One region of the Mycoplana sp. MJR14 genome, then DNA from elsewhere that is predicted to be linked to it. Evidence: riboswitches for the same ligand, from Rfam matches in the RefSeq annotation. Region 1 holds a riboswitch; the other holds the start of a gene.
The links. Region 1 has a riboswitch for FMN ahead of ribB (3,4-dihydroxy-2-butanone-4-phosphate synthase). Riboswitches for the same ligand answer to the same signal wherever they lie in the genome.
Positions count from the first base shown of each region.

Region 1 (11,189 bases):
TCCCATTCACCGGTTTGCCGCCGGTGTCCCAAGGTTCAAATGCTGTAGATCGAAGCTAGCGGTCGAGATCGACCAGGTTTCGGGCCACCGACTCGCCGATATGTGCGACCTCCTCGTCGGAAAGCGTCAATCGCGCGGCAGCGGCATTTTCCCGCGCCTGCGCCGGATCGCGCGCCCCGCAGAGCGAGAAGGTTATGCCGGGTTGCTGCACCGTCCAGGCGATCACCAACTGGGCCATGGAGACCTTGTGGGCCTCGGCCAATGGCAGGACGGCATTCGCCAGCTGTGCCACTTTCCGCCTGTTGTCCTGGCTGAAGCGCGGATTGCCATGCCGCTGGTCGTCTTCGGCAAACACCCGTTCCGGTCCGACCTTTCCCGACAACAGCCCGAGCGCCAGCGAGGAGTAGCTGAGCACCGAGACGCCGTTTTCCATCGCAACCGGCAGCAGCGTTCCTTCGATGTCCCGGGCCACCATGGAATATTCCTCCTGGATCGCGTCGATGGCCCCGCTCTCGACATACGCCTTCAAGTCCCCCGGCGACACGTTGCTGGCGCCGATGGAGCGGATCTTTCCCTGCTCCTTCAGGCGGATCAGCGCTTCCATGCTTTCGGCTATCGGCGTGGTCGCATCCTGCCAGTGGGTGATGTAGTGGTCGATATGATCGGTGCCGAGCCGCCTCAGGCTCTGCTCGAGCTCGTAGGCGATCGAATCGGCGCCGAGATGGCGATGCACCGGCTTGCCGTCCTGCTCGAAGAAATAGTTGCCCTTCGTCGTGTGCCAGACGAGGCCGCATTTGGTCGCCAGCACCACCTTGTCACGCCGGCCCTTGATGGCGCGGCCGACAATGGTTTCCGACAGGCCCATCCCATAGGCGGGCGCGGTGTCGATCAGCGAAATGCCCTCATCGATGGACGCCTGGATCGCGGCGATGGACTGCCGCTCGTCGGTGCCGCCCCACATCCAGCCGCCGATGGCCCAGGTTCCCAGCCCGACCACCGATGCCTGAATGCCGCTCTTGCCGACCGGCCTCGTCCTGACCTGATTACTTGCCATGTTCTGCTGCCCCGATATGGCCCATGATATGCTTGGCGACGGCCTCATCGACGACGAGCGAGGTGAGGTAGCGTCCTGCCAGGGCCGCCGCCACCGGACCGGCCTTGAATTCTCCAGCCGCGACGCCGATGACGTTGCGGCAATTGTCGAACTGCCCCGGCGGCAGCGCCACGACCCGCGAATTCAGGTCGATATTGGCGAGCGAGCCGTCGGCGCTGATCAGATGCGCCAGGAACTCGCCCACGATCCCGGCATCGACCAGCGCCTTGCCGCCGCGGGCGGGGTCGGGCAGCAGATCGTAGTAGCCCGAGCCCGGCGCCTCGACCGAACCGATGCCGACGAGTGCGACGGTCGCCCGCCGGGCGAGATCGAACACCTCGCGGATCGAGGCGACGTTCATCAAGAGATCCCGCTGCTCGGCATCCTCGGCAAAGAGCGGCGCATGCACCAGCGACGCGCTGCCGCCGAGCTTTTCCGCCAGGAGCGCGGCGAGATGATTGACGTCGGTATAGTGCTTGCCCTGCACGCCGCCGGTCAGAGGCACGACCCGCACGTCGAACCGGCGCTCGGCCTCCAGGTTCTCGACCACGGCGCTGACCGCCTTGCCGCCCGTAATCGCAATGACGTCGCCATCCCTCAGGCTCTCCAGCATATGGCTTGCCGCGACGCGGCCGACCATTTGCAGCGTCGTCTCCGGATTGTCCGACACCGTCGGCGTCACCACCGACTGCCGCAGCGAAAAGCGGCCGACCAGATCCTTCTCCAGATCGACGAGCCTCTGATACGGGCTGGAGATCGCAATCTTGACCATGCCCGCCTTCCGCCCGGTCGCGATCAGCCGGTTGACCTTCGAATGGGACAGGTTGAGCCGTTCGGCGATCTCCGACTGTTTCAAGCCTTCGATGAAGTGCAGCACGAGGACGGAATACATCTGCCTCTGCTGGTCGAAGTCTTCCCTGATATCCGCCATGGCCTGGATCTCTTTTCCCTGAACAGTTCTCAACGGCGCCGCCGGACGAGGTAGTGATCGAACAGCACTGCCGCCAGCAGGATGCTGCCGCGTATGATGTCTTGCCAATAGACCGAGACGTTGAGCAAGGCGAGCGAACTGGAGACCATGGACAGGAGAACCGCACCGAGGATGGCGCCGAGAATGGTCCCGGACCCGCCCGAAAGGCTTGCCCCGCCGATGACCGCCGCCGCAATGACATTGAGTTCCATGCCGACGCCGAAGCTGGGCTGGGCCGATCCGAACCGGGCCATGTAGATCACGCCGGCAACGCCGCAGAGGGTGGAGCAAAGCGTCGTCGTGGCGAAGATCACCCGGCCGACCCGGATGCCGGAAAAGGCCGCCGCCTTGGGGTTGCTGCCGGTGTAGAACACCTTTCGGAAGATGGTCGTGCGGCGCAGCATCAGGTCGAAGGCCACAACGACGACCACAAAGATGATGATGACGAGCGGAATATTCCGGATCGTGCCCTGGCCGATGAACTTGAACTCGGGCGGCAGCGAATAGAGGCCGAGCGGCCGCCCGCCGGTCGCCAGCAGGCAGACCCCGCGGGCAATGACCATGACGGCCAGCGACACGATGAAATGATGAAGGCCGACCACCGTGGTCAAGAAGCCCATGGCCATGCCGATCAGCATCGTCAATCCGATCGCCATGGCGGCAGCGGCCCAGGGATCGATGCCATTGAGGAACAGCCACCCGCCGGTCACCATGGCGAGCGCCGTCACCGAGCCGACCGACAGGTCGATGCCGCCCGATATCAGCAGGATGGTCATGCCGACGACGAGAATACCCTCGACCGCAAAGGCCATGGCCATGGCCCGGATATTTTCCACCGTCAGGAAGTAGGGCGAGATCAGCGACATTCCGCAAAACAGCGTCATGATGATGAGGATCAGGCCGGTCTCGCGTGCCCTGATCATGGTATCGAACCAGCCGGGCCGGCGTATTGCCGACGACGTGCCTGGCTGCTGTTCCTGGGTTGCTAGCATGCTCCTCACTCCCTCAAGCACGTGCCGTTGCCGGACCGATATCGATCGACGCCAGATGCATGATCCTTTCTTCCGTCATGTCGGCGCCGCGCACCTCTCCCGCGATGCGCCCCTCCCGGACAACGAGCACCCGGTCGCTGATGCCGATCAGCTCGGGCAGTTCCGACGATATGACGACAATTCCGACACCTTCCCGCGCCAGGGCGCGCAATTGGCGATGGATCTCCGCCTTGGCGCCGACATCGACGCCGCGGGTCGGTTCATCCAGGAAGATCACCCTGGGGTCGACCGACAGCATCTTTGCCAGCGCCACTTTCTGCTGGTTGCCGCCGCTCAACGAGGACACGGGGGCCTCGACGCTGCTGGCCCTGAGCTGCAGGCGCTGGCCGAGCTCCCTCGCCCGCGCCAGTTCGCGACGCCGTTCGAGCAGACCCATGCCGTTCGAAATCAGATTGATGTCGAGTGCGGAGACATTCGCGGCGATGGACATGTCGAGAAACAGGCCGTCGCTCTTTCGGTCTTCCGACAGGTAGACGATGCCCTCGCGGATGCTGTCGCGGTAGTCGCGCAGATCGAGGCGTCGCCCGCAGAGCGCGACCTCGCCGGTCGCCCGGCCCTCGAGCTGGCAGATGCCACGAACGATCTCGCTCCGCCCCGCGCCGATCAGGCCGGCAAGGCCCAGAATTTCGCCCTCGAAGAGATCGAAGCCGACATTGAATATCCGCCTTCCCTCGCAAAGCCCGCGGACCGAAAGAATGATGCGGGCAGACCGCTCGTCCTCGGTCTGCTTGGCCGGATAGAGATTGCTCAAGACCCGGCCGACCATGCAGTTGATCACCTCTTCCTGGGTGATCTCGGCGATATCGGCAGTGCGCACATGGCAGCCGTCGCGCATGACGGTGATGCGGTCGCAATGCGCGAAGATCTCGGCCATGCGATGGGAAATGTAGATGATGGCAATGCCCTTCTCGGCCAGCCGGTGCATGATGCGGAACAGGATCTTCGCTTCGGCTTCCGTCAGCGCCGCGGTCGGCTCGTCCAGAATCAGGATGCGGCAGTCGAGCGTCAGCGCCTTGGCGATCTCGACGATCTGCTGTTGTGAAATGGACAGGCTTCCGGCTTTCGCCGCAGGGTCGATGTCGCCGAGTTCGCCGAGCACCGCGGCCGCCCGGCGATTGAGGTCGGCATAGCGCATGAACCAGGCGGGACTGGAATTGGTCTCGGACATGTACATGTTCTCGGCCACGGAGATCTCCGGGCAAAGCGCGATTTCCTGATGGACGAAGCCGATGCCCAGCCTGTGGGCCTCGTGCGGCGAGGAGATCCGTACCTTGCGACCGTCGAGCCGGATCTCTCCGGAGTCGGGCTGCAGAATGCCGTCGATGACATGCATCAGGGTGGATTTTCCGGCGCCATTCTCGCCGGCGAGGGCGTGGATTTCGCCCTTTCTCAGCTCCAGGCGCGCGCCCCGAAGAGCCTGCACCGGCCCGAAGGACTTATGCACATCCTCGATGGCAAGCAGTACGTCGCCCATCTCGCCCCTCCCCTGTTTCACGCATCCTCACGCCAGGCCGCCCGGCGGCGGTCCGCGACGGCCGCCGGGATGACCGCACTCGAAATCAGCGGTTCTTCATGTAGTCGTTGAGATCGAAGGCCGACGCGTTGGCCTTGGTGATGACCGCGAAGCCATTGTCCATCGACGGAATCTGCAGCGGGTTGAAGCCGGAGAGCTTGTAGTCGTTGAACGGATCGAGCAGGTCGGGATGGGCGCCGAGGAAGGTGTTGATGAACCCCATGAAGCCCTGCACGCCCTGGTTCGGGTTGATGGCCATATGGATGTTGCCGGCCTTGATGTGATCCAGCGTGGTCGGCGTGATGTCGGCGTGGATGATCAGCACCTTCTTCTTCGCCTCCAGCACGGCGGTCACGGCACCTTCGGCCGAACCGGCTTCCGGGATCCACAGGGCGCCGAGGTTCGGATTGGCCTGCAGCATCGCCGACACGGCCTGATAGGCGGCATTGGCGTCCTGGTTGGTCGCCTGGCGCGCCACCAGCTTCATGTCGGGATAGGTGCGCGCCATGTAGTCGATCAGGGCCGTCACGCGCAGGTCGTGATTGCTTTGGCCGGGGTTTTCCAGCACGGCGAATTCGCCCTTGGGGCCGAGCTGCCTGACGATTTCCTCCGATGCGAACTTCGCTTCGGCCACGTTGTCCGAGGTAATGTAGGCCGTGCGCTTCGATTTCGGCGAATCCGCCGCGAAGGTGGTGATCGACACGCCGGAATCGACCGCCTTGTTGATCGGCTCGATGAACGGGTCCGACTGCATCGGATGCAGCAATACGCCCTTGGGCTGCTTCACCAGGTCCTGCTCGAAAGACGCGATCTGCTTGGTGATGTCATAGTCCGGCGTGCCGGAGAAAACCGCTTCGCAACCCAGCGACTGCGCCGCCTGCTTGAAGCCTTCGAATACCGGCACCCAGTAGGGATGGGCCGACACCATGACGTTCATCACGTAGGTCTCACCCGGCTCGCAGGCGAATTTCCCGGCCGCACCGGCGGGCGAGACGGCCGCGCCGACGATGAAGACGCTCACGCCAAGGCTTGCCGCCCTTTTCAGGTACTTCAACATATTCCCCTCCCAGGAATGGAGTAACCAGAGATGCAAGAAATTTCCCTCCAAGAAATTTATCGCATGTCGATTGATTACCCTTCATTCCGGGGTCCGTCAAGGTGACTGCTATATATTTTATCGCGTGATATTTATTTCAAACGGTGAACGCTGGGCGTCGCTGCCGGCAGGTCGAGCCACAGGTGCAGTCGCCGATACGGGGCGGCCGCCGCCGCGTGCTGCGCAGGTCACGCGACGCCGTTGCAACCCGGCAAGGCCCTCACCGGGACCTTCCGCAGACCGGTAAATGGGCGGAGCACTCCGTCTGCTCCTGCCGTCAATCGCAAAATGGGTTCTATGCCGCCTGCACCACGCGCGCCTCGAGGTAAGCGATCAGGTCTTCGATGCTGATCAGGGGCAGCTGGTGAAGCGCGGCGAAGGCGACCAGTTCCGGCAGCCGGGCCATGGTGCCGTCATCGTTGGCGACTTCGCAGATCACGCCGGATGGGGCCATGCCGGCAAGACGCGCCAGATCGACCGCAGCTTCCGTGTGGCCCGGGCGGCCGCGCACACCGCGCGGATGGGCGCGCAGGGGGAAGATGTGGCCGGGGCGGGCGAAATCCTTAGGCGCCGTCGCAGGATCCATCAGCGCCTTCACGGTCGCGGCACGGTCGAAAGCGGAGATGCCGGTGGTCGTTCCGGGAATATAGTCGACCGACACGGTGAAGGCCGTCTGAAGATATTCGGTGTTCTGCGGAACCATCAGCGGGAGGTCGAGCGCATCGAGCCGTTCGCCTTCCATCGCCACGCAGATCAGGCCGCGGGCGTGCTTCATCATGAAGGCGATCGCCTCCGGCGTTACCGCGTCCGAGGCGACGATGATGTCGCCTTCGTTCTCGCGGCTTTCGTCGTCGACGACCACGATCATGCCACCGCGCGCCAAGGCGGCGATTGCGTCTTCAATTTTCGAGAGTGTCATTTCATTGCCTTTCAAGGGGTGCCGTGTCGGCGTTTCATCCCTTGGGCGAACAGGCCCGCACCCCGCCCGGCAAGGGCGGTTCTGCAGACATGTCCTCTTCCATCCGGACTGTAACCGTCGGCCCCGGCCTCTCACCGGGTCTGCTGACCTTCCACCTTCGTGAAAGCGCTCGCGGGCTCCCGGATCGCTCCGGATACCGCCGGTGGGGAGTTTCACCCCGCCCTGAGAACACGTTTTAATAAGGAATTCCTGCAGCGGAATGCAAGGGGCCGGCGTTCCGTCGGCCTCCGGAAAGATCACCAGCAGCAGAAGCCGCCGTCGACGAGCAGATCGACGCCGGTGACGAAGCTCGCCGCGTCCGACAGCAGGAACACGGCAGGGCCGACCATTTCGTCGACGCTCGCCATGCGCTGCATCGGCGTCTGCTCCTCGAACAGCTTCGTCTGGTGCACCATTTCGGGTCGCGTGTTCATCGGCGTCGCCGTATAGCCGGGGCTGATCGTATTGACGCGGATGCCGCGCCCGACCCACTCCATCGCCATCGACTTGGTCATGTGGATGACGCCGGCCTTGGAGGCATTGTAGTGGCACTGGCTGAGGCCGCGATTGACGATGACGCCGGACATCGAGGCGATGTTGACGATGGCGCCGCGACCGCCCTTCAGCATGGCGCGCGCCTCCGCCTGGCAGGAGAGGAACACACCCTTCAGGTTGATGTCCATCATCGTCTGGAACTGGCTTTCCTCCATCTCCTCCGCCGGATTGGCGTTGGCGATGCCGGCCGCGTTGACGGCCAGCGTCAGGGCGCCGAGCTCGGCTTCGGTGCGGGCGACGGCATCGTTGAGCGCGGCACCGCTGGTCACGTCAGCGGCGATCCGGATGCTGCGGCGACCGGCCCTGGCGATGAACTCGGCGGTCGTCGCCAGGCCGTCGTCGGTACGGCGGTCGAGCAGCGCGACATCCGCGCCGCATTGGGCAAGGCCCATGGCGATGCGCTGGCCGATGCCGCTGCCCGCGCCGGTCACGAAGGCGACGTTCCCCGAGAGATCGAACAGCTTGGGTGCGTTGAGCGTGATGTCGGACATGTGTGCAGTCTTCCTTGTCAGGTGGTGGCCAGTTCCATGACCGAGACGTCGTTTGCGTCCTCTCGGTTCAGGATACCGGCCTGCTTTCCTTGGGCCATGACCATGATGCGGCTCGAGACCCCGAGGACTTCCTCGAGATCCGAGCTGACCACGATCACCGCGACGCCCTGCCGGGCGAGGTCGATGATGAGATCGTAGATCGACGAGCGCGCGCCGACGTCGATGCCGCGCGTCGGCTCGTCCAGCACCACGACCTCCGGCTTGCGCGCCAGCCATTTGGCCAGCACCACCTTCTGCTGGTTGCCGCCGGACAGCTCGCCGGCATTCTGCCCGCCGCGCCCCTTCACCCCGAACTTGCGGATGAACTCGTCGGCGAACTCGCGGATGCGGCGCGAGGAGATCCAGCCGTTGCGGGAGATCTCGCCGAGATTGGCATAGCCGATGTTCTCGGCGATCGAATGGTCGAGCACCACGCCCTGCAGCTTGCGGTCCTCCGGCACGAGGACAATGCCGTTGCGGATCGCGTCGATCGGCGAGCGCGGGGTGACGGCCTTGCCATGCAGCAGAACCTCGCCACCGGAAATCGGATCGGCGCCGGTGATGGCGCGCACCAGTTCCGTGCGACCGGCGCCCATGAGGCCGGCGACGCCGAAGACCTCACCCTTGCGCACGGAGAAGCTGATGTTGCGGAACGCGTTGGAGGGCGAAGTGAGATCGCGCACCTCGAGGGCGACTTCTTCGGACGGAACCGGAAGCGCCGGGAACATGCGCTCGAGCGAGCGCCCGACCATGGCCTCCACGATCGTCCGGATCGGCACGTCGCCGCTGTCGAATTCCTGGACCTTGGCACCGTCGCGCATGACCACGATCCGGTCGGCGATCTGGCGAATTTCCTCGAGCCGATGGGAGATGTAGATGATGCCGACGCCGTCGGCCTTCAGCCGCTCGATCTGCTGGAAGAGAAGCTGGGTCTCCTCGCCGCCGAGGGCGGCGGTCGGCTCGTCCAGAATGAGCAGGCGCGCGTTGAGCGTCAGCGCCTTGGCGATTTCGATGAGCTGCTGCTTGCCGGTCGAAAGCCCCTCGACCAGCCGGTCCGGCGAAATCTCGAGGCCGAGCCTCCGGAGACCGCTGCGCGCCCGCTCTTCCATGGCCTTGCGGTCGATGCGGCCGGACCGCAGCGGGTAGCGGCCGACGAAGACGTTTTCGGCGATCGAGAGCTTCGGCAGAAGCTTCAGCTCCTGGTGGATCATGCCGACCCCCTCGTCCATCGCGGCGCGCGGATTGGCGGGGGCATAGGTCCTGCCGAGCCAGGTCATCTCCCCCGCCGAGGGCTGCACGGTGCCGGAAATGATGTTCGACAGGGTCGATTTTCCGGCACCGTTTTCGCCGAGCAGCGCCACGACCTCTCCCGGATGGATGTCGAGATCGAAACCATGGAGCACCTTGATCGGACCGTAGGACTTGTGGATCCCACGGAGCGACAGGATGGGAGAGCGTGTCGTCATGGCGCTGCCTTTCGGGTCCGGTTTACGGATGGCTCTTGACGAATTCCGGTGCGTTTTCGCACGTCGTCAGCACAGCGTTCGGCGTCTGGCGCTCCTCGACCTTCTGGCCGGCGGCGACGGCCAGCGCGGATTCGACGGCGAGCACGCCCATCTTCTGCGTGCTCTGCGTCGCGGTCGCGATGAAGGGCCCGTTGCACTTGGCAAGGTATTCGAGCGCCGAGACGTCGCCATCATAGCCGCCGATGATCACCTTGTCCGAGAGATTGGCCACATCGACCGCCTTGGCCGCACCCATCGCAAGGCCATCGGCCTGGCCGAAGATGATGGTGATGTCCGGATTGGCCTGCAGCATGTTCTGCGCGATCGAGAAGCCCTCGTCGGCGGACCACATGTTGCTCCACTGCTGGTCGACCAGTTCCACGCCCTTGTTCTCGTCGATGGCGCGCTTGCAGCCGGTGAAGCGGTCGACCTCCGGTGTCGTGCCCTTCTGGCCGTGGATGATCGCCATCTTGCCCGAACCGCCGGCCTTCTCGATGATATGCTTGCAGACGGCGTAGGCGGATTCGACGCTTTCGCCGGCGATGAACGTATCGCCCGGCGCACCTTCCGGAACACGGTCGACGTTGATCACCGGAATTCCGGCCTCGCGGGCAAGGCGGGTCGGCACGGCGGCCGCGGCAGCGCCGGCCGGAATGTAGATGAACGCGCCGATATCCTGGGTCATCAGGTCCTGCACCTGGCTGACCTGGGTGTTGGTGTCGTTCTTGGCGTCGACGACAATGACCTCGATGCCCTTTTCCTTCGCGTATTTTTCGACGCCGAGCTTGATCTGGTTGAAGAAGTCGGCCTGCAGGTTCGGCACGGCAAGGCCGATCTTCTTGACTTCGGCGGCCGACGCGCCGAGCGGGGATGCAAGGATCGTGGCCGCGGATGCCGCCATCAGCAGTCTGGACAGTTTCATGGTTTCTCCTCCGAGTTTCCCGGTGGCGCCCTGCGGCTTGCAGGAGGCCCCCTTCCCTTTTGCCGGCCGGCACCATTGCCGACCGATTTCAATGCACTGCCGGGCGAAGCTCCTCACTTGCGCTTGCGGTAGGTTTCGGCCGTGACGGCGAGCACGATGACGGCGCCGATGATGACCTGCTGCATGAACGGCGAGACGCTGAGCAGGTTGAGGCCGTTGCGCAGCACGCCGATGATCAGGACGCCGATGATGGTGCCGCCGATGCCGCCGGTGCCGCCGGAGAGCGAGGTGCCGCCGATGACCACGGCCGCGATCGCGTCGAGTTCATAGGAAACGCCGGACGACGGCTGGACCGAGTCGAGCCGGGCGGCGAGCACCATGCCGGAGAGGCCGGCCAGGAAGCTGCACACGATATAGACGAGCACGGTGGCGCGCTGGACATTGATGCCGGCAAGCCGCGCCACCTCGGCATTGCCGCCGATGGCGTACAGCACGCGGCCGCCGTGGCGATAGCGCTGGTAGAGAAGCCCGACGATGAAGACCACCACCATCACGGCGACCGTCAGCGTCAGGAAGCCGCCGAAACGCACGATCGCCATCATGTTGAACCAGGCGGGAAAGCCGATGATCTGCTGGCCGTCGGTGATCATGTTCGCAAGGCCGCGCGCGATCGACATCATGGCGAGCGTGGCGATGAAGGCGGGCACGTTGAAGCGCGTGATGAGCAGGCCGGCGACCAGCCCGTTCAGCGAGGCGACGAGCAGGGCCAGCGGAATGGCAAGCCACATCGGCACCCCGGCGACGACGTTCAGATAGCCGAGCACCATCATCGCCAGCGCCATGACCGAGCCGACCGCGAGGTCGATGCCGCCAATCAGGATGACCAGCGTCATGCCGACGGCCATGACGCCGAGCACGGTGATCTGATCGAGCACATTCAGGAAATTGCGGATGGACAGGAACTTGTCGGTCGCAAATGTCAGGAACAGGCAGAG
Region 1 is NZ_JARGEO010000003.1:330,532-341,720, reverse strand. It holds gene P0086_RS09570 (aldo/keto reductase) at 56-1,054, opposite strand; gene P0086_RS09565 (sugar-binding transcriptional regulator) at 1,044-2,024, opposite strand; gene P0086_RS09560 (ABC transporter permease) at 2,054-3,055, opposite strand; gene P0086_RS09555 (sugar ABC transporter ATP-binding protein) at 3,069-4,589, opposite strand; gene P0086_RS09550 (substrate-binding domain-containing protein) at 4,675-5,685, opposite strand; gene ribB (3,4-dihydroxy-2-butanone-4-phosphate synthase) at 6,020-6,643, opposite strand; FMN riboswitch at 6,731-6,877, opposite strand; gene P0086_RS09540 (SDR family oxidoreductase) at 6,940-7,728, opposite strand; gene P0086_RS09535 (sugar ABC transporter ATP-binding protein) at 7,746-9,233, opposite strand; gene P0086_RS09530 (substrate-binding domain-containing protein) at 9,256-10,194, opposite strand; gene P0086_RS09525 (ABC transporter permease) at 10,308-11,189, opposite strand, start outside.

Region 2 (11,189 bases), on a different contig from region 1:
TCCGGCATTCATGACGCAGACGAGGTCGCTCATCGACAGCGCCTCCTCCTGGTCGTGGGTGACGAGGACGAAGGTGATGCCGAGCTCGCGCTGCAGACTCTGCAGCTCGAACTGCATGGCGGTGCGGAGCTTCTTGTCGAGGGCGGCGAGCGGTTCGTCGAGCAGCAGCACCTGCGGCTTGTTGACGAGGGCGCGGGCGAGCGCCACGCGCTGCTGCTGGCCGCCGGACATCTCGTGGATGCGGCGCCTGGCAAAGCCGCCGAGGCGGACCATCTCCAGCGCCTCGCCGACGCGGCGGGAAATCTCGGCGGCGGGCAGGCGCGGGCGGAGCTGCTTCAGCCCGTAGGCGACGTTGTTCTCGACGTCGAAATGCGGAAACAGCGCATATTGCTGGAACACCATGTTCACCGGGCGGCGGTAGGCCGGTACGCCGTTCATCGGGCTGCCGCCGACGAAGACCTCGCCCTCGCTCGGATGCTCGAAGCCGCCGATCATCCTGAGGCAGGTGGTCTTGCCGCAGCCGGAGGGGCCGAGCAGCGCCACGAAGGCGCCCTTGGGCACGGCGAGGTTGATGTCCGCGACAGCGGTGACGGCGCCATAGCGCTTGCTCACCGAACGGAACTCGATGTCGTTTGCAGCCGATGTCACGTCTGTTCCCCGCGGTCTGTTTACCTGCCGGCGATCATGCGCCGTCTTTGCCGCTGTATGAAGCCAATGCTAGTCAGGAAGCGGGGCGGAGGTATATACCCCGCAAGAGGTATTTTTTCCATTTTGCCGCTGTGGGAGGAGTATATCCGGCCGCCGCGGCAGCGGGCGGCCGGCTGAAGGCTGGGAGGAGCCGGAGGGATCATGCGGGTCGATTTTGCAGCGCTTTTCCAGGCCGTCGCCGCCTGTCTCGGACGCGAGGGCCTGCCGGACGGCGAGGCGGGGACGCTGTTTCGGAAGGCGATGCGGGCGCTGGTGCCGTTCGACGACGTCGTCATCTTCGCCTATCGCGGCGGAGAACGGCCGATCGACCTCTACAGCACCTTCGGGGCCGAGGACCACGAGATCTTCGTCAGTCTCTACCAGGCCGGACCCTTCCTGCTCGATCCGTTCTACCACGCGGCCCGCGCCGGCCGGTCCGGCGTCTTCCGCATGCGCGAACTGGCACCGGACCGGTTCTTCTCCAGCGAATACTACCGCAGCTACTACTCACAGACGAAGCTCGCCGAAGAGATCGGTTTCTTCGTCGCCTGCCCGGAGGGGGTGACGATCGTGCTGTCCTTGATGCGGCGGGAGAAGAGCGGGGCCTTCACCGCCGGAGAGTTTGCGCTTCTCGGCGATGCGGCGCCCTTCGTGCTCGGCTTTGCGGCGCGCGCCTGGCCGGATCTGCCGCGCCGCTTCGACGCGCTTTCCCGCGGCGGGCGCAAGCGCCGGCACGAACCCGCCAACGCCGCCGACCGGGTCTGGCGCAAGCTCAACCTGACCGACCGGGAGGCGGCGATCGTCGAGCTCGTGCTGCAGGGCTACTCCTCGGAATCGATCGGGCTGACGCTGGAGATCTCGACGGGGACGGTGAAGGTTCACCGCAGGAACGTCTACCGCAAGCTCGGCATATCCTCGCAGATGCAGCTGCTCTCGGTCTATATGAAGAACCTGCAGCCGTAGCGGCGGCGACGCCGGGTGGAGGCGCGCCCGCCTCGCTCGTGTCATCGCCCTGGTCCGGCCGGGCGGCACGCGGGCGAAGAAAGGAACGAAAGCCCGGCAGCGATGCCGGGCTTCCTCTGTCGTTTCAACGATTTATGGCGTCAAGTTGCCGGATTGAATCCGGTCGTTGAGGCGGAGATTCAAGCAGCGGTCGTCAGCGCGACCTGCGCCCTGGCCGCGATGATCTGCGAGGCCGCATGCGCCGCCTCCTGCCCCTTGATGACGAAATGGTCGCGGAAGAAGGCGATGTGCGCCTCGCTCTCCTGGAAATTGTGCGGCGTCAGCACGGCCGAGAGCACCGGCACGTCGGTGTCGAGCCCGACCTTCACCAGGGCATCGACGACGGTGCCGGCGACGAAGTCGTGGCGGTAGATGCCGCCGTCGACGACGAAGGCGACGCCGAGGATCGCCGCGTAGCGTCCGGTGCGGGCCAGCGTCTTGGCATGCAGCGGGATCTCGAGTGCGCCCGGCACGTCGATGATGTCGACGTCCTGCGCGCGACCGCCGAGCGCGGCCCATTCGGCCACGAAGCTGTCGACGCAGCGATCGACGATGCCGGCGTGCCAGCGGGCCCTGATGACGGCGATCCTTGCGGAGGGATGGGTGGTAGCGTTCATTTCAGTCTAGGCCTTTCAAGGGTTGAGCCATTTTTCAATGATCCCCTTGGGCGAACACGCAGGTCTGCCGTCCCGTCGCCGGGCTCAGTCCTGCTTGCTCTCTTTCATCCGGACTATCGACCGTCGGCTCCGGCATCGCACCGGATCTGCTGACCCTTCGCCGGGCGGCGAAGGCGCTCGCGGGCTCCGGGCGCCGTCCGGGTCAGTGACACCCGGAAACCTGCCCGATACCGCCGGTGGGGAATTCCGCCCCGCCCTGAGAACATGACAACGATATTGCAACGCAGCAGGCGGCGCAAATGCTGTTCGCGACGAAATCGGGCGGGGAGAGAAACATTTTTCCGATGCAATGCGCCCCGGAGCGATGCATCAGTCGCGGATCACCAGAAGGTCGGAGGCGACGAACCGCAGCGTCACCGTCTCGCCGGCGGACGGCGGCACCAGGCCGGGGCTGTTGAACATGTCGAAGGAGATGATGCTCGGGCCGACGCGCATGCGGGTGCGGATCACGGAGCCCAGGAAATTGCTGCTGACGACCTCGCCGGTCAGCGCCGTGTCGCCCTTGGCGCCCTCGGCGATCGAGCCCGCCTCCGGGCGCAGCGCCAGCGAGATGGTGTCGCCGGCCTTCACGGGGCCGAGCGGCTCGCGCAGCGTCACGCCCTGGTCGCCGATCGAGATCCGGTTGACGGCGGGATCGACCACCTTCGCCTCGATCAGGTTGAGGGTGCCGACGAAGGAGGCGACGAAACGGGTGGCGGGACGGTTGTAGATCTCCGCGGGCGTACCGATCTGGTCGGCGCAGCCGGCGTTCATCACCACGATGCGGTCGGAAATCGACAGTGCCTCTTCCTGGTCGTGGGTGACGAAGACGGTGGTGATGCCGAGCTGCTGCTGGATCATGCGGATTTCCTCGCGCAGCGAGACTCGGATCTTGGCGTCGAGCGCCGACAGCGGCTCGTCGAGCAGCAGTACCTGCGGCTTGGGCGCCAGCGCGCGGGCGAGCGCCACGCGCTGCTGCTGGCCGCCGGACATCTGGTAGGGGAAGCGGTCGGCGAGGTGTTCCAGCTTGATCAGGCCGAGCATTTCCCTGACGCGGGCGTCGATCTCCTCCTTCGGACGGCCGGCGACCTTCAGGCCGAAGGCGACGTTGTCGAAGACGTTCATGTTGGGAAAGAGCGCATAGGCCTGGAACACCATGCCGATGTTGCGCTGGTTCGGCTTCAATCCGGCCTGGTTCTTGCCGGCGACCGTGATGGTGCCGCCGCTCGGCGTCTCGAAGCCGGCGATCATGCGCAGCACGGTGGTCTTGCCGCAGCCCGACGGGCCGAGGAAGGAGACGAACTCGCCCTTCTCGATCTCCATGTTGAAATCGCTCACGACCTGCACCGGGCCGAAGGACTTCTGGATATGGCTGAGTGAAAGAAACGACATATGAATAAAGTCCTCAGGCCTTGACCGGCGCGGTCTTCTGGAAGCGGGAAACGAGTTGCAGGAGGCCCATGCTGAGCCAAGTGATGGCAAAGGCAATGATCGCGAGCGCGGAGGGCTCGTAGGCCTTGTTGGCGCCGACGAGCTGGAGATAGGGACCGAAGGCCGGCCGGTTGAGCAGCGAGGCCATGGTGAACTCGCCCATCACGATCGCAAAGGTGATGAAGGCACCGGACAGGACACCGCTCATCACGTTCGGGAAGATGCAGCGAAACAGGATCGTCGGCCATTTGGCGCCGAGGCTCTCGGCGGCCTCGGTCAGCGTGCCGACGTCGATCATCCGCATGGCCGTGTCGACCGCCCGGTACATGTAGGGCAGGGACAGCGTCATGTAGGAGAACACCAGCAGCATGTTGGTGCCGGAGGTCGAGTTCGTCAGCGGCAGGAAGGAGGAGGAGTTGTAGAGCCTGAGATAGCCGAAGACGATGACGATCGCCGGGATGACGAGCGGCAGGAGGGTGATGAACTCGACGACGGGGCGCATCCGCGGCAGGCGCAGGCGCACCCAATAGGCCGTCGGGACCACCAGCAGCATGCCGAAGACGATGGTGAACAGCGCCATCAGCATGGAGAAGCCGAAGGTGGTGCGGAACTGGATGTCGGAGAAGACCGACTGGTAGGCGTCGAAGGAGTATTCGCCGCGGCGCATGCGCAGCGAGAACTCGAAGGTGCCGATCAGCGGCACGATGAAATAGATGACGCCGATGAGGATGGCGAGCCAGGCGAGGATGCGGGTCGACTTCATTTCTGCCACCGTTCGGCGCGCGAGCGCAGCCAGATGTAGAGGACGTTGGACAGCCCGGTGATGACGATCATGCCGAGCGCCAGCGCATAGCCGAGATTGGGATTGTGCAGCACGTCGCCGCGGATCTGCGCATAGAGCAGGATCGGCACGATGTTGAGCGAGGAGCCGGTCAGCGCGTAGGCCGTGGCGATCGCGCCGAAGGCGTTGGCAAAGAGCAGCAGCGTCGTGCCGAGCAGGCTCGGCCAGAGGATCGGCAGGGCGATCATCCGCCAGTACTGCCAGGTGGTGGCGCCGAGGATCTCGGAGGCCTCCCGCCATTCCCGCTTCATGCCGTCCAGCGCCGGCGTCAGGATCAGCACCATCAGCGGGATCTGGAAGAACATGTAGGTGATCGTCAGGCCGAAGAACGACAGCAGGTTGAAGCCGGTCGAATAGAGGTTGAAGCCGATCATGTCGCGCAGCAGCACGGTGACGAGCCCGGTGCGGCCGAGGGTGGCGATGAAGGCGAAGGCGAGCGGAACGCCGGCGAAATTGGAGGCGACCCCGGAAAAGGTGAGAAGGCCCGAGCGGATGGACCGGGGAAGGCCGCCCATGACGATCGCCCAGGCGAGGAAGAAGCCGATCACCGCGCCGCCGAGGGAGGAGGCCAGCGAGACCTTGATGCTGATCCAGTAGGCGCTGAGGATGCTGGGTGAAAACAGGTCGGCGATGTTCTTGAAGGTGAAGTCGCCCTCCGGCGTGACGAAGGCGCCGGTCACCAGATAGAGCGTCGGCAGGATCAGGAACAACAGCGCGAAGATCATGAACGGCGCGATGCCGAGCCAATCGATGACGGTGCGTCGGTCTATCAGGGCAGAATGGCTCATGGAGCGGCAATCGTCCGGAAAATGGCGAGAAACTAAGACTTTAGACGGAAATGCGGCGGACGCAATCCGCGTGCGGACACTTGAAAGAGAGCCCTCCCGCCAGGGCGGCGGGAGGGCATGGGGCTGACATTACTGGACGTTGGCGCCGACGACGCTGTCCCACTTGCCGGTGATGACTTCCTTGCCGGCGGCCTGTTCCTCGAGCGTCGGGAAGACGGCCTTTTCATAGGCAGCGGCCGGCGGCAGCTTGTCGAGCATCTCCTGCGGAACCTTGCCGTTCTTGACGAGGTCGTTGAAGCGGATCGGGTGGCAGTAGCCCTTCAGGTAGCCGATCTGGCCTTCGTCGGAATAGAGGTATTCCATCCAGAGCTTGGCAGCGTTCGGGTGCGGTGCGAAGGCGGAGATCGCCTGGACGTAGACGCCGGCGACGACGCCGGTTTCCGGTACGACGACTTCGAGCGGCGGGTTGCCGGCGAGCGTGTCGCGCCAGGCGAGACCGTTATAGTCCCAGGCGATCACGATAGGGGTCGAGCCCTGGGCCAGCGAGGCGGACTTGCCGATGACCGGAACGAAGTTGCCGGCCTTGTTGATCTCGGCGAAGTGCGCAAGGCCTGCTTCGCCGGCCTTGGCGGCGTCCTTCTCACCCTTGGCGAGGCCGGCGGCATAAGCTGCCTGGACGGCCTGGTTGGAGGTGCGCGGATCGCCGGCGAGGGCGACGGCGTTGGCGTAGTCGGCCTTGGTCAGGTCGGCCCAGTCCTTCGGCACTTCCTTGACGATGTCGGTGTTCACGATGAAGGAGAGAACGCCGTAGTAGTCGCCGTACCAGAAGCCGTCGGCATCCTTGGCGCTGTCGGGAATGGAATCCCAGGTCTCGACCTTGTAGGGCTGGATCAGGCCTTCGGCCTTGGAGGACGGGCCGAACGACAGGCCGACGTCGATCACGTCGGGGGCCTGGTCACCGGTGTTGCCCTTGTTGGCCTTGATGGCTTCGATCTCGTCGCCCGAGCCGGCGTCCGGGTTCAGTTCGTTGACCGTGATTTCCGGATACTTGGCCTTGAAGCCGGCAATGATGTCGCCATAGCCGCACCAGCTGTGGGGCAGGGCGATCGTGGTCAGCTTGCCTTCCTTCTTGGCGGCTTCGACGAGTTCGGCACTCGGCTCGGCGGCGGCGACCGCCGTGGTGGCCACGAAAATGGCCGTGGTGAGCGAAAGCAGTCGGCGGGTGCGTGACATCACGGGTTTCTCCTTTGGTGTGTCAGTCAGCTTCGGCGAAGCTGATACTGGTGCGGCATGAAGCTTATGTGACAGTTTTTAAATGCTTTTCCCGATTCCTCGGGCTTTGGTCGAATCGATTAAGGCCTAGCGCGGCTTCCGGAACAGCCGGCTTGCCTCGAACAGTTCCTCGAGCGACTTCATCCGGTCGCGCGTCTCGCTCCAGTTGGCGCTCTGGACGGCCTCGATCAGCGCTTCGACGACGAACAGCGTGACGACGGAGGAGTCCCAGGCGGACGGCGCCTCGATCTGAATGCGGAAGGTGTGGGCGGCGAACTTGGCGATCGGCGACGCCCAGGGATCGGTGAACAGCACGATCTCCACGCCGCGGGCGCGGGCGACGCGGGCGAAGGTCTCCATCTCCTGCTCGTAGCGCCGGATGTCGAAGACGACGATGACGTCGCCCGCCTTCATGTTCAGGACGTATTGCGGCCAGGAACTGGGATTGGAGGCGAGCTGCGTGACGTTCGGCCGGATGACCTGCAGGTGGGTGAACAGGTAGTCCGCGAGCGCCTTGGTGATCCGGCCGCCGACGATGTAGACGTTGCGCTTGCGGTTGGCGATCAGCGCGGCGGCGCCGTCGAAGTCGCCGATCTCGATCTGGGAGAGGGTCTGGCGCAGGTTGGCGGTGACGGCATCGGCGAAGCGGTTGAGCACATGCGTGCCCGGTGCGTTCGCAGCCCAGCGGTCATGCTTGGCGATGGGGTTGGAGAGCGTCGCCTCCAGTTCGTGATGCAGATGCGCCTGGAAATCCGGAAAGCCCCGATAGCCGAGCTTCTGGACCATGCGCGCGACGGTCGGCGTCGACACGCCGGCATTCTCGGCCACCGTCGTGATGCTGCCGAGGCCGGATACGGGATAGTTGTCGAGCAGTGATGTCGCCAGCTGCTTTTCGGCGCGCGTCAATGCGTCGAAATGTGCGTTGATCACGTCCGATACCGTCGTGGTCGCCTGATTCAACGTCAATTCATTCCCCTGTCTGCCGCTCTCTGTCGGCCTTCGGAAAATTAAACATCGGTGTCACATTTCGTGTCAAACGATTTTTTGAAGAGATCGTTTCATGCCCTGTTGACAGATGACGAGAGGTGAAGAATTCTCTTCATCAAGCAAGAACTGGCCGACCGGGAGCAGCGGCTGCATGGGTATTCTCAGCGAACAGGAAGGCGATCCGGTCGCCGTCGAGAATGCAGCGGGCCGCAGCCGCATCCTCCTGGTGTGCGAGCACGCCTCGCGCGTGCTGCCGGAGCGGCTGGGTACGCTCGGGCTCTCGGCGGAAGCCTTGGAAAGCCATATCGCCTGGGATCCCGGCGCCCTGGCGGTCTCGAGGATGATGGCCAAAAGCCTCGATGCGACGCTGATCTACCAGCGCTTCTCGCGGCTCGCCTACGATTGCAACCGTCCGCCCGAATCGCCCGGCGCGATGCCGGAGACGAGCGAGATCTATCCCGTTCCCGGCAATGCCGACCTGTCCGAGGCGGCGCGGCTGGAGCGGGCCGAAGGCCTCTACTTTCCCTTTCGCGACCGGATCGCGAGCCTGGTCCGGCAGCGAATCGCCGAGGGGCGGGCGCCGATCCTCGTCACGATCCACAGCTTCACGCCGGTCTATTTCGGGCGGGAGCGCCCGGTCGAAATCGGTATCCTGCACGATGCGGACAGCCGGCTGGCCGACCTCATGCTCGAATCCGCCGGCCGCAGCGCGCTTTACACCACGCGCCGCAACGAGCCCTATGGACCGGAGGACGGAGTCACGCATACGTTGCAGGTGCACGGGTTGGCCAACGGCCTGCTCAACGTGATGATCGAGGTCAGGAACGACCTCATCAGGGACGATACCAGCCAAGGGGTCATGGCTGACTATCTGACGGGGCTGCTGCTCGAGAGCGTGCCGCCGTCACAAGCATACTGAAAGACCCAGGGGAGCGGCTCGCCCGCGGCATGCGCTTCGGTACACGGAAAAATCCGGACCGATGCGAACGAACGGCACTCAGGCGCACCCGGCAGGACATCAGGCCTGCTGCGGGTGCGAACCTACTCGACAGGAGAGAGGCAAATGGAAAATCCTTCAGCGGGCGTCAGCTACAAGAAAGCTGACGCTTCCTATTTCGAGAAGCGCGGGCTTTCGCGCTATGCGGGCGTCTGGTCGCTCTGGGCGCTCGGCGTCGGCGCGGTCATCTCCGGGCACTTTTCCGGCTGGAACTTCGGCTTCGCCACCGGCGGCTGGGGCGGCATGCTCGTCGCCGGCATCATCATCGCCATCATGTATCTGGGGCTGACCTTCTCCATCGCGGAGATGAGCCCGGCGCTGCCGCACACCGGCGCCGCCTACTCGTTTGCACGCACGGCGATGGGCCCCTGGGGCGGCTTCATCACCGGGCTTTGCGAAAACGTCGAATACGTGCTGACGCCGGCGGTGGTGGTGACCTTCATCACCGCCTATGTCAACTCGATCCTCGGGCTGGACCCGGCCTATTCACCCTTCGTGTGGATCGTGTTCTACCTGATCTTCCTCGGCCTCAACATCTTCGGGCTGGAGCTGTCGTTCAAGGTGACGCTGATCATCACGATCATTTCGCTCGGCGTTCTCGCCTTCTTCTGGGCCAGCGCCATCCCGAACATGGATTTCTCGCGCTGGGCGCTGAACATCGGCGTCGGTCCGGACGGAGCTGCGGTCGAACTGCCGGAAGGCAACGGCGAATGGTTCCCCTTCGGCTTCTCGGGCGTGCTGGCGACGCTGCCGTTTGCCGTCTGGCTGTTCCTCGCCATCGAGCAGCTGCCGCTCGCGGCCGAGGAATCGGTCGATCCCAAGCGCGACATGCCCAAGGGCATCATTCTCGGCATGGTCACGCTGATGATCTCCGCCTTCATGATCGTCCTGCTCAACCCGTCGCTGCCGGGCGTGGGCGCCTTCCAGCTCGGCTCGTCGCTCGAACCGCTGCTGGACGGCTTCAAGGCGATCTACGGCGACAGCGGCGTCGTGATCCTCGGCCTCGTCGCGCTGACCGGCCTGATCGCGAGCTTCCACACGATCCTCTACGCCCAGGGCCGGCAGATCTACTCGCTTTCGCGGGCGGGCTACTTCCCGACGGCGCTGTCGATCACCCACCAGACCTACAAGACGCCGTATATCGCCATGATCACCGGCGCCGTCGTCGGCCTGGCGGTGATGATGATCATCTGGTTCGCCCTGGGCGCGGAGCAGGGCGGCAGCATCATCGGCAGCGTGCTTTTGAACATGGCCGTGTTCGGTGCGATGTTCTCCTACATCATGCAGGCGATCTCGTTCATCATGCTGCGCAAGAAGCTGCCGAACATCGAGCGTCCCTTCCGCTCGCCCTTCGGCATTCCCGGCGCGGTGCTGACGGTGATCATCGCCGTCGTCACGCTGCTCTACCAGATCCAGGACCCGAACTTCACCAAGGGTGTGCTCTGGGTGGCGATCTGGTTCGCCGTGGCCATCGCCTACTTCGCCTTCGTCGGCCGCCACAGGCTGATCCTGTCGCCCGAAGAGGAATTCGCGATGGAGCATCGGGAAAAGGCGGCCGCGTCGCTGGCCGCCAGCGGCTGACGACTTGAGTGCGCGGCCCGGCCTGTTGCCGGGCCGCATTTCCTCGTTTTCGGGATCGGATCTAGCGGATGAGTGCGAGCTACACGTTTGAAGAATTGAAGAAGGATGTCGCCGAGGGCCGCATCGACACCGTCCTGGCCTGCCAGGTCGACATGCAGGGCCGCCTCATGGGCAAGCGGTTCCATGCCCGGTACTTCGTCGACGGCGCCTATGAGGAGACCCACAGCTGCAACTACCTGCTGGCGACCGACATGGAGATGGAAACCGTTTCCGGCTACCGCTCGACCAGCTGGGCGGCGGGTTACGGCGACTACACGATGAAGCCGGACCTTTCGACGCTGCGCAGGGTGCCCTGGCTGGAGGGGACGGCGCTGGTGCTCTGCGACGTGCTCGACCACCACACCCACAAGGAAGTGCCGCACTCGCCGCGCGCGATCCTGAAGAAGCAGGTCAAGCGGCTGGAGGCGATGGGGCTCAAGGCGTTCATGGCGAGCGAGCTGGAGTTCTTCCTGTTCGACCAGAGCTATGACGATGCACGCGAGAGCGGCTATCGCGACCTGAGACTGGTCAGCGGCTACAACCAGGACTACCACATCTTCCAGACGTCCAAGGAAGAGGACGTGATGCGGGCGATCCGCAACGGCCTGCAGGGCGCCGGCATTCCGGTGGAGAACTCCAAGGGCGAGGCGTCTGCGGGCCAGGAGGAGATCAACGTGCGCTATGCCGACGCGCTTTCCATGGCGGACCGGCACGTGATCATCAAGAACGCCTGCAAGGAGATCGCCTGGCAGCGCGGCAAGGCGATCACCTTCCTGGCCAAGTGGCATTATTCGGCCGCAGGATCCTCGTCGCACTTGCACCAGTCGCTCTGGAGCCTCGACGGCAAGACGTCGATGTTCCACGATGCCGAGGCGAAGTACGGCATGTCGGAGATGATGCGCAACTAC
Region 2 is NZ_JARGEO010000008.1:124,681-135,869, forward strand. It holds gene P0086_RS18435 (ABC transporter ATP-binding protein) at 1-648, opposite strand, end outside; gene P0086_RS18440 (LuxR C-terminal-related transcriptional regulator) at 850-1,650, shown strand; gene P0086_RS18445 (6,7-dimethyl-8-ribityllumazine synthase) at 1,830-2,306, opposite strand; FMN riboswitch at 2,399-2,574, opposite strand; gene P0086_RS18450 (ABC transporter ATP-binding protein) at 2,676-3,737, opposite strand; gene P0086_RS18455 (ABC transporter permease) at 3,751-4,539, opposite strand; gene P0086_RS18460 (ABC transporter permease subunit) at 4,536-5,405, opposite strand; gene P0086_RS18465 (ABC transporter substrate-binding protein) at 5,535-6,641, opposite strand; gene P0086_RS18470 (MurR/RpiR family transcriptional regulator) at 6,765-7,643, opposite strand; gene P0086_RS18475 (N-formylglutamate amidohydrolase) at 7,816-8,583, shown strand; gene P0086_RS18480 (amino acid permease) at 8,728-10,242, shown strand; gene P0086_RS18485 (glutamine synthetase family protein) at 10,311-11,189, shown strand, end outside.
Region 2: another riboswitch for FMN. It lies ahead of P0086_RS18445 (6,7-dimethyl-8-ribityllumazine synthase); the one in region 1 lies ahead of ribB (3,4-dihydroxy-2-butanone-4-phosphate synthase).